3 regions of the Jeotgalicoccus saudimassiliensis genome follow, and region 2 is predicted to be linked to each of the others. Evidence: riboswitches for the same ligand, from Rfam matches in the RefSeq annotation. Region 2 holds a riboswitch; each other region holds the start of a gene.

Region 1 (2,270 bases), 1.0 Mb from region 2:
AGCTGTTTATATTGTTTATTATTCTGCTTCTGCAGGATTGAACTGCAGCTCAAGATTAACTTTAACATCTTTAGAAACCATTACGCCGCCTGTTTCAAGTGCCTGGTTCCAAGTTAATCCGAATTCTTCACGGTTGATTGAGAAGTTTGATTCAAATCCGTAAACATCAACGCCCCACGGGTTTAATGCTTTACCGTTGAATTCTAAAGGAATTGTAATTTCTTTAGTTACATCTTTAATAGTTAAGTTACCAGTGACTTCGTAGCTTGAACCTGAACCTTCAACTTTAGTTGATTCAAATGTAATATCCGAATAGTTTTCCGAATCGAAGAAATCAGCTGATGTTAAATGCGCATCACGATCTGCAACTTTAGTGTTGATTGTCGCTGTGCTTGCTCTTCCCGTTACTTTCGCTGTTGAAAGATCTTCCATATCGTCAACATCGATGTCAATTGTCCAGTCACCGAATGTCCCTTTAACCTTAGTTACCATCATATGTTTTACCGTAAACTCAAGTTCCGAGTGTGCTGTGTCTAATGCAAATTTAGCCATAATTATTTCATCCTCCAAAGTTTGTTTTGTCGTACAATAATTCGCTTTCGAACTATCACATTAATTATATTAATATACTTGGTTACTAAAAGCGAGTAACAAACTTAAATAAATTAATTTTGATACAATTTATTTATTATCATAGTTAAAGAATTACCTCTATCAAATAAATTAAACCTTAATTATCATATAAAATTAATTTGTTGACCTTTAATTATTAAACATGTATCCTTAATCTCAATAATTAAATAATTTCTTATCCAGAGAGGTGAAGGGACTGGCCCGTTGATACCTCAGCAACAGACCGTAAGGTACTGTGCTAATTCCAGGAGCAGTATCTGCTCGAAGATAAGCCGAGGACTTCCCCATCTCTTATCTTTACAGATAATGGATGGGGATTTTTCAATAGGAGGAATTATATGTCTAAACATAAAGGCAGTTTTATATCACTGCTGCCGTTAATTTTATTCGTCTCATTATTTATCGGGACAGGACTGATCGCGGGAGATTTCAATGCAATGCCGATAACAGTCGCGGCGTTAATCGCTTCAGTTTTTGCATTCTTTTTATATTTTAAAGTGCCGTTTAAAGATAAACTCTCAGCATACTTAAAAGGCGCAGCTCAGGAAAATATTATGTTAATCGTAGTCATCTTCCTTCTGTCAGGTGCATTCTCTGGTATTGCCGGTGCAATGGGTGCTGTAGATTCTACAGTGAACATGGGACTGACTCTGCTTCCCGGCAGTCTGTTACTCAGCGGGATTTTTATCATCTGCTGCTTTGTCTCATTATCGATGGGAACAAGTATGGGGACTGTAGTTGCGATTGCTCCGATTGCAATCGGTATTGCAGACCAGACGGATATCGGACTTGCACTGGCACTTGCTACAGTAATCGGCGGTTCAATGTTCGGAGACAATTTATCGTTTATATCTGATACTACAATTGTTGCTACACGCACACAGGGTGTAAAAATGATTGATAAGTTTAAAGTGAACTTCTGGATTGTACTGCCGGGAGCGCTGCTGACAATCATTATTCTCTACCTGCTGTCTGCGGATGTATCTCTTAATGAAACCGGTAGTTATGATTACAGCTTTATAGAAGTACTGCCCTATCTTGCCGTACTGATTATAGCTCTTCTTGGGGTCGATGTAATTATCGTCCTCCTTAGCGGTGCAGTATTTGCCGGGATACTCGGATTGTTTACAGGCGCATTCGATGTTCTGACACTGGTTTCGGCAGCAGGCGAAGGTATTGCCGGGATGCAGGAAATAGCAATTATCACTATCCTGATTGCCGGGATGATTGGACTTGTCAGTCATTACGGAGGAATTACGTATCTGCTTGAAACCATTATGAGCAGAATTAAAACGAAAAAAGGTGCAGAACTTGGTATCGCAAGTCTGGTCAGTGTGACTGATATGTCCACTGCCAACAATACAATATCAATTATTATGACAGGACCGCTGGCGAAGAACATTGCTGAGGAATACGAAGTGGATCCGAGAAAATCTGCAAGTATACTCGATACATTCGCTGCAGGTTTTCAGGGTCTGATACCTTACGGCGGTCAAATGCTTGCCGCTTCGGGACTCGCAGCAGGAATCTCACCAGTTGAGATCATGCCCTACTCAATTTATCCGATACTGTTAATTGTGAGCGGCATTGTTGCAATACTGATCGGTTTTCCGAGAAAATATTCTAAAAGAGAAGTT
Region 2 (2,270 bases):
GCTATGTACAGATGACCGTATGATTCCTGGTTCGTCTGTTTAATATTCCCGGAAAGAATGTTTACATCGAGACCATAGTCCCTGATGACCTGTGAGACGATCGGCGACTTCGTTCTCGTGCCTACAAATGTCAGTTTCACGATAGTCGATGTCGGGAAAGCCGCTTTAATCTCTTCCATTGCCACAGCATGATCGTCATCGGAAATATCGTCTTTGACGAAACGTTTCGTCACACCTGACTGCGGGTTCTGGAATAATTCGATGACCGGGCCGACTTCAACCACTTTACCGTTTTCCATTACAGCTGCTCGGTCACAAATCTTTCTGATGACGTGCATTTCATGTGTTATCAGTACGATTGTTAAACTCATTTTTTTCGTAATGTCGACGAGCAGATCGAGTACTTCATCCGTCGTTTCCGGGTCCAATGCACTCGTCGCCTCATCACACAGCAGAACCTGCGGCTCATTAGACAGCGCCCGCGCAATACCGACGCGCTGTTTCTGTCCGCCTGAAAGTTCACTCGGATAGTTATTTTCACGGCCTTCAAGTCCGACCAGTCTGATTAACTCAGCCACACGTGCGCGGCGTTCTTTTTTCGGCACCCCTGCGATTTCGAGCGGAAAACTGATGTTTTCAGCTACTGTCCGTGACCAGAGCAGATTGAAATGCTGGAAAATCATCGATACTTTCTGGCGTTTCCTGCGAAGGTCCTTCAATGACATACCGCTGATTTCATCACCTGTGACAGTGACTGTTCCCTCAGTCGGCTGCTCCAGACCGTTTAAAAGACGGATCAGCGTCGATTTCCCGGCACCGGAGTATCCGATGACACCGAAAATTTCACCTTTTTTAACGTGAAGGCCGACATTATCCACTGCCGTTATATTCTGGTTTTTAGTTTTAAATATTTTAGTAACGTTACTGATATCTATCATGTCAATTTCCTTTCTCCCCCGCCGGACTATTCAAAAAAGCCTGCTCCAAATAATGAGCAGGCTTTTTAACGTTCATTCGGCCTCTCATCTCTGGAAATTCATCCGGTGATTTGGCACCTTGTCGCAGTGACGGTTGCCGTGGCTTCAAAGGGCACTTCCCTCCACCACTCTTGATAAGAGTAAATATTTAATTAAATCAATATTATCAGACAATTTAATCCTCGTCAATCAAAAATTCCGTCAGTACTTCGTTTAAATAAGTGACCGACTGGAATGCATAAACTTCCTTCACCAGTCTGCCGTTTTTAAATAGCAACAGTGCTGGTGCAGAACGAATCTGATAAACTTCGATCAATGTTTTATAAAAGTTTAAGTTGATACGTTCGTAGGAAATGCCTCTCGTACTGGCCGCAACACTCAGCATCGTTTCTGCAATATCACATGTTTTACACATCGTTGCGTAGCCGAAAATAATGTACCGTTCCCTATCCCGTATGTTCCCTAATATATCTTCCGTTGAAATTGTTTCCTTCACGATAAAACTTACCTTTCATTATTAAGCTTGTATCTACATAAAATCCGTGCCTGAAGAGGAGGTTTGCGAGATAGTCATGCGGACAGCGTCCGACTTCCCCGAATTTGGGATCTATATAAATATGTGTACTTTCACTTAAATGTTTTTTAAACCACTTACGAATTTTTCTTCCTTCCTTATCCGCATCGGATAAGATAAAAATTTGAGAATCACCAAGCTGTTCGATAATTTCGTCCAATTTTGAAATACCCATGGTTCCGAATGTGCAAATAATCTGTACCGGCTCCACCAGTACTTCTTCCAATCTGCGCTTATCAGTCTTACCTTCAACAATGAGTACTTTATCAGAAAGATTCATTCGTATCACCCTTAGTTAATTTTTTATATAAATTCACTTTAAGCAATAAATACAAATTTGAAAAAAACTCCGGACAAATGCCCGGAGTTTAAGTATTATTTCTCGATTACTGCCTGGTAACCAGCAGCGTCAAGAAGATTATCTAATTCGCTTTCATCTGAAAGTTCAACTTTCAGCATCCAAGCACCTTCGTATGGACTTTCGTTTACAAGTTCAGGACTGTCTTCAAGCTCTTCGTTCACAGCAACTACAGAACCAGAAACTGGCGCATATAGTTCAGAAACAGTTTTCACTGATTCTACGCTTCCGAAAGAATCACCTGTAGAGATGTCGTCGCCTTCTTCTGGAAGTTCAACAAACACGATATCTCCAAGCTCAGACTGTGCAAAATCAGTAATCCCGATAATTGCAGTATTTCCTTCAACTTTAATCCACTCAT
Region 3 (2,270 bases), 460 kb from region 2:
CACTGTTAAAGCTCGATTCAACGAGTCTCGCAAACAACGGCACTGCCGCAATGGATAGTGCCACGCTGGCAAAGACAGGTCCGTGCGAAGCATTAACAAGCCACGTTGCAAAAGGCATAATTGCCACAATTAAAATAATGAAAGGAAAAGATCTGATAATATTTACGAGCCAGCCGAGCGTTGCATTTAAAGGCTTAATTTTAAACAGCAGCGGGTGCTGCGTAATATATAGCAGTATGCCAAGCGGCAGACCGATAAGAACTGCAAAAAATATTGAAATTGAAACCATCAGTGCCGTTTCAAGCAGTGCACGGTAAAGTAATGGCCAAAGCTGATTTAAGTTATCCAATATAACCCACCCTTTCTATGCCGTGTGTATTATCGATGTGTGATTTAAGACGGTCGATTTCCGGAGTGTCTCCCGACACCTGGAACATGAGAAAACCGAGCGGTTTTTCTTTAATATATTCAATGCGGCCATTTAAAATACTGATGCTTAAATCAAAGTCGCGGTACAGCTGATTTAAATAATTTTCTTCAGCATTCTCACTCAGAAATTGAATGGTGATGACCTGGTTTTCAGGCGTTTCCTTAATTTGTGCAGGCACTTCAAAATTATATATTTCCTGTACAAAATCCTTCGTAATTTCTTCCTTCGGATGGCTGAACACGCTGTAAGTTTCACCGGTTTCAATAATTTCTCCGGCAGACATTACCCCGACACGGTCCGCGATTTCTTTAATCACTTCCATTTCGTGAGTAATGACAACCATCGTAATTCCGAGCGACCGGTTAATACTTTTAAGAAGGTTCAGTATACTCTTTGTCGTATCCGGATCGAGCGCACTCGTTGCTTCATCACAGAGCAGTATGTCGGGATTGTTGGCAAGTGCTCTTGCAATGCCGATCCGCTGCTTCTGCCCGCCGCTTAAATTGCCGGCACTTATATTTGATTTGTCATTTAAGCCGACGAGGTCAAGCAGTTCTTTAATCCTTGCCGGTACGTCTTTTTTATTGTATTTACTGGCTTTAAGAACAAATTCTATATTTTCATATACCGTTTTTGATTCGATTAAATTAAACTGCTGGAAAATCATCCCGATTTTCTGGCGTCTGATACGGAGATCTTTCGGTGACAATTCTGTCAGAACGTCATTTCCGACAGTCACTGTGCCTTCAGACGGTCTTTCCAGCAAATTAATCAGTCTGACAAGTGTACTTTTACCGGCACCCGAGTAACCGATCAGTCCGAAGATTTCACCGGTTTCAACCGTCAGTGATGTCGGCTTTAATGCTTCAACAGTTCTACCTTTTAAATGATACGTTTTTGAAACGCTGTCCAGCTGAATGCTCATGCAGTCCCTCCTAGTATATAAATAAAAAACCATTTATCTGTATAGACAAATGGCATTGTATGATTATCTTTCAAGCCGCTGCCTGCAGGAATTAGCACAGTACTTAAAAAGCCTGCTGCTGAGATTTCACAGGGCCTGATCCCTCCGTCTCTCTGGATAATTTTCTTATTTAATTGTATTTCATACTAGAGCAACACGATTTAATTGTCAAACAATTTTTAATAATTTGTTTTTATCAGGTTTTGACTGCCCCTTTATATATAAACTTCCCCCGGCAGTGTCTGCATATATAGCGCTTGTTATAACCTTTAACACGTTTCGTAAATTGATAGCCGCACGTTCTGCATTCGTATAAATGAGACTCTCCTTTATATTGATAAGTTCGCGTTTTAGAAATACCGAGACGGTCAAGCGTCTCATTAAATTCACTGTCAGAATCTCTGTACGGTTTTCTTTTGGTATACAGTGCATAGTGGACACATTCGTGAAACAGTACATCGATAACAGCTGATTCATCATTATGTTCGATAAATGTATGGGACATAACGATTTCCTGTGAAATGACTTTACCGTCCCGCATTTTAATCTGAAATGCGCCTAATTTTGATTTCATCCGCTTAGATATTCGGAGTGGTATTTCAAGTCTGAGATTGAAATTTTCCAGCAGAAATTTATCAGCAGTATTATGTAATTGTTCGGCGTTCATAATATACTCACCTTCTCAGCTGTATTAACTATCTAAAAAAAGACAACAAAAAAGGGAGATCAAAGTCTCCCTAACAGATAAATAATATAATATGATATCTAGGCCATAGGCACTATCGAAGAACGAGTTAGTTAATGATATGAAGAGTATAGCTTTAACTTGTGTGTGTTCGTTCTGTTATGTATTTCTTAATGTATTCTCATTATAAT

What was found. A riboswitch is a leader RNA that binds a small molecule or an ion and turns the genes downstream of it on or off. The one in region 2 is predicted to bind S-adenosylmethionine.
Region 1: it holds a riboswitch for S-adenosylmethionine, as region 2 does, so the genes downstream of both, RZ44_RS06015 (Na+/H+ antiporter NhaC family protein) here and RZ44_RS01130 (methionine ABC transporter ATP-binding protein) in region 2, are expected to answer to the same signal.
Region 3: it holds a riboswitch for S-adenosylmethionine, as region 2 does, so the genes downstream of both, RZ44_RS03245 (methionine ABC transporter ATP-binding protein) here and RZ44_RS01130 (methionine ABC transporter ATP-binding protein) in region 2, are expected to answer to the same signal.

What each region holds. Positions count from the first base shown of each region.
Region 1 covers NZ_CCSE01000001.1:1,251,899-1,254,168, forward strand. Annotated here, with positions in the region: gene RZ44_RS06010 (YceI family protein) at 19-552, opposite strand; SAM riboswitch class I at 806-907, shown strand; gene RZ44_RS06015 (Na+/H+ antiporter NhaC family protein) at 972-2,270, shown strand, end outside.
Region 2 covers NZ_CCSE01000001.1:224,031-226,300, reverse strand. Annotated here, with positions in the region: gene RZ44_RS01130 (methionine ABC transporter ATP-binding protein) at 1-938, opposite strand, end outside; SAM riboswitch class I at 1,020-1,118, opposite strand; gene RZ44_RS01125 (thioredoxin family protein) at 1,153-1,392, opposite strand; gene RZ44_RS01120 (toprim domain-containing protein) at 1,424-1,831, opposite strand; gene gcvH (glycine cleavage system protein GcvH) at 1,927-2,270, opposite strand, start outside.
Region 3 covers NZ_CCSE01000001.1:680,968-683,237, reverse strand. Annotated here, with positions in the region: gene RZ44_RS03250 (methionine ABC transporter permease) at 1-349, opposite strand, end outside; gene RZ44_RS03245 (methionine ABC transporter ATP-binding protein) at 342-1,355, opposite strand; SAM riboswitch class I at 1,416-1,518, opposite strand; gene RZ44_RS03240 (SprT-like domain-containing protein) at 1,591-2,061, opposite strand.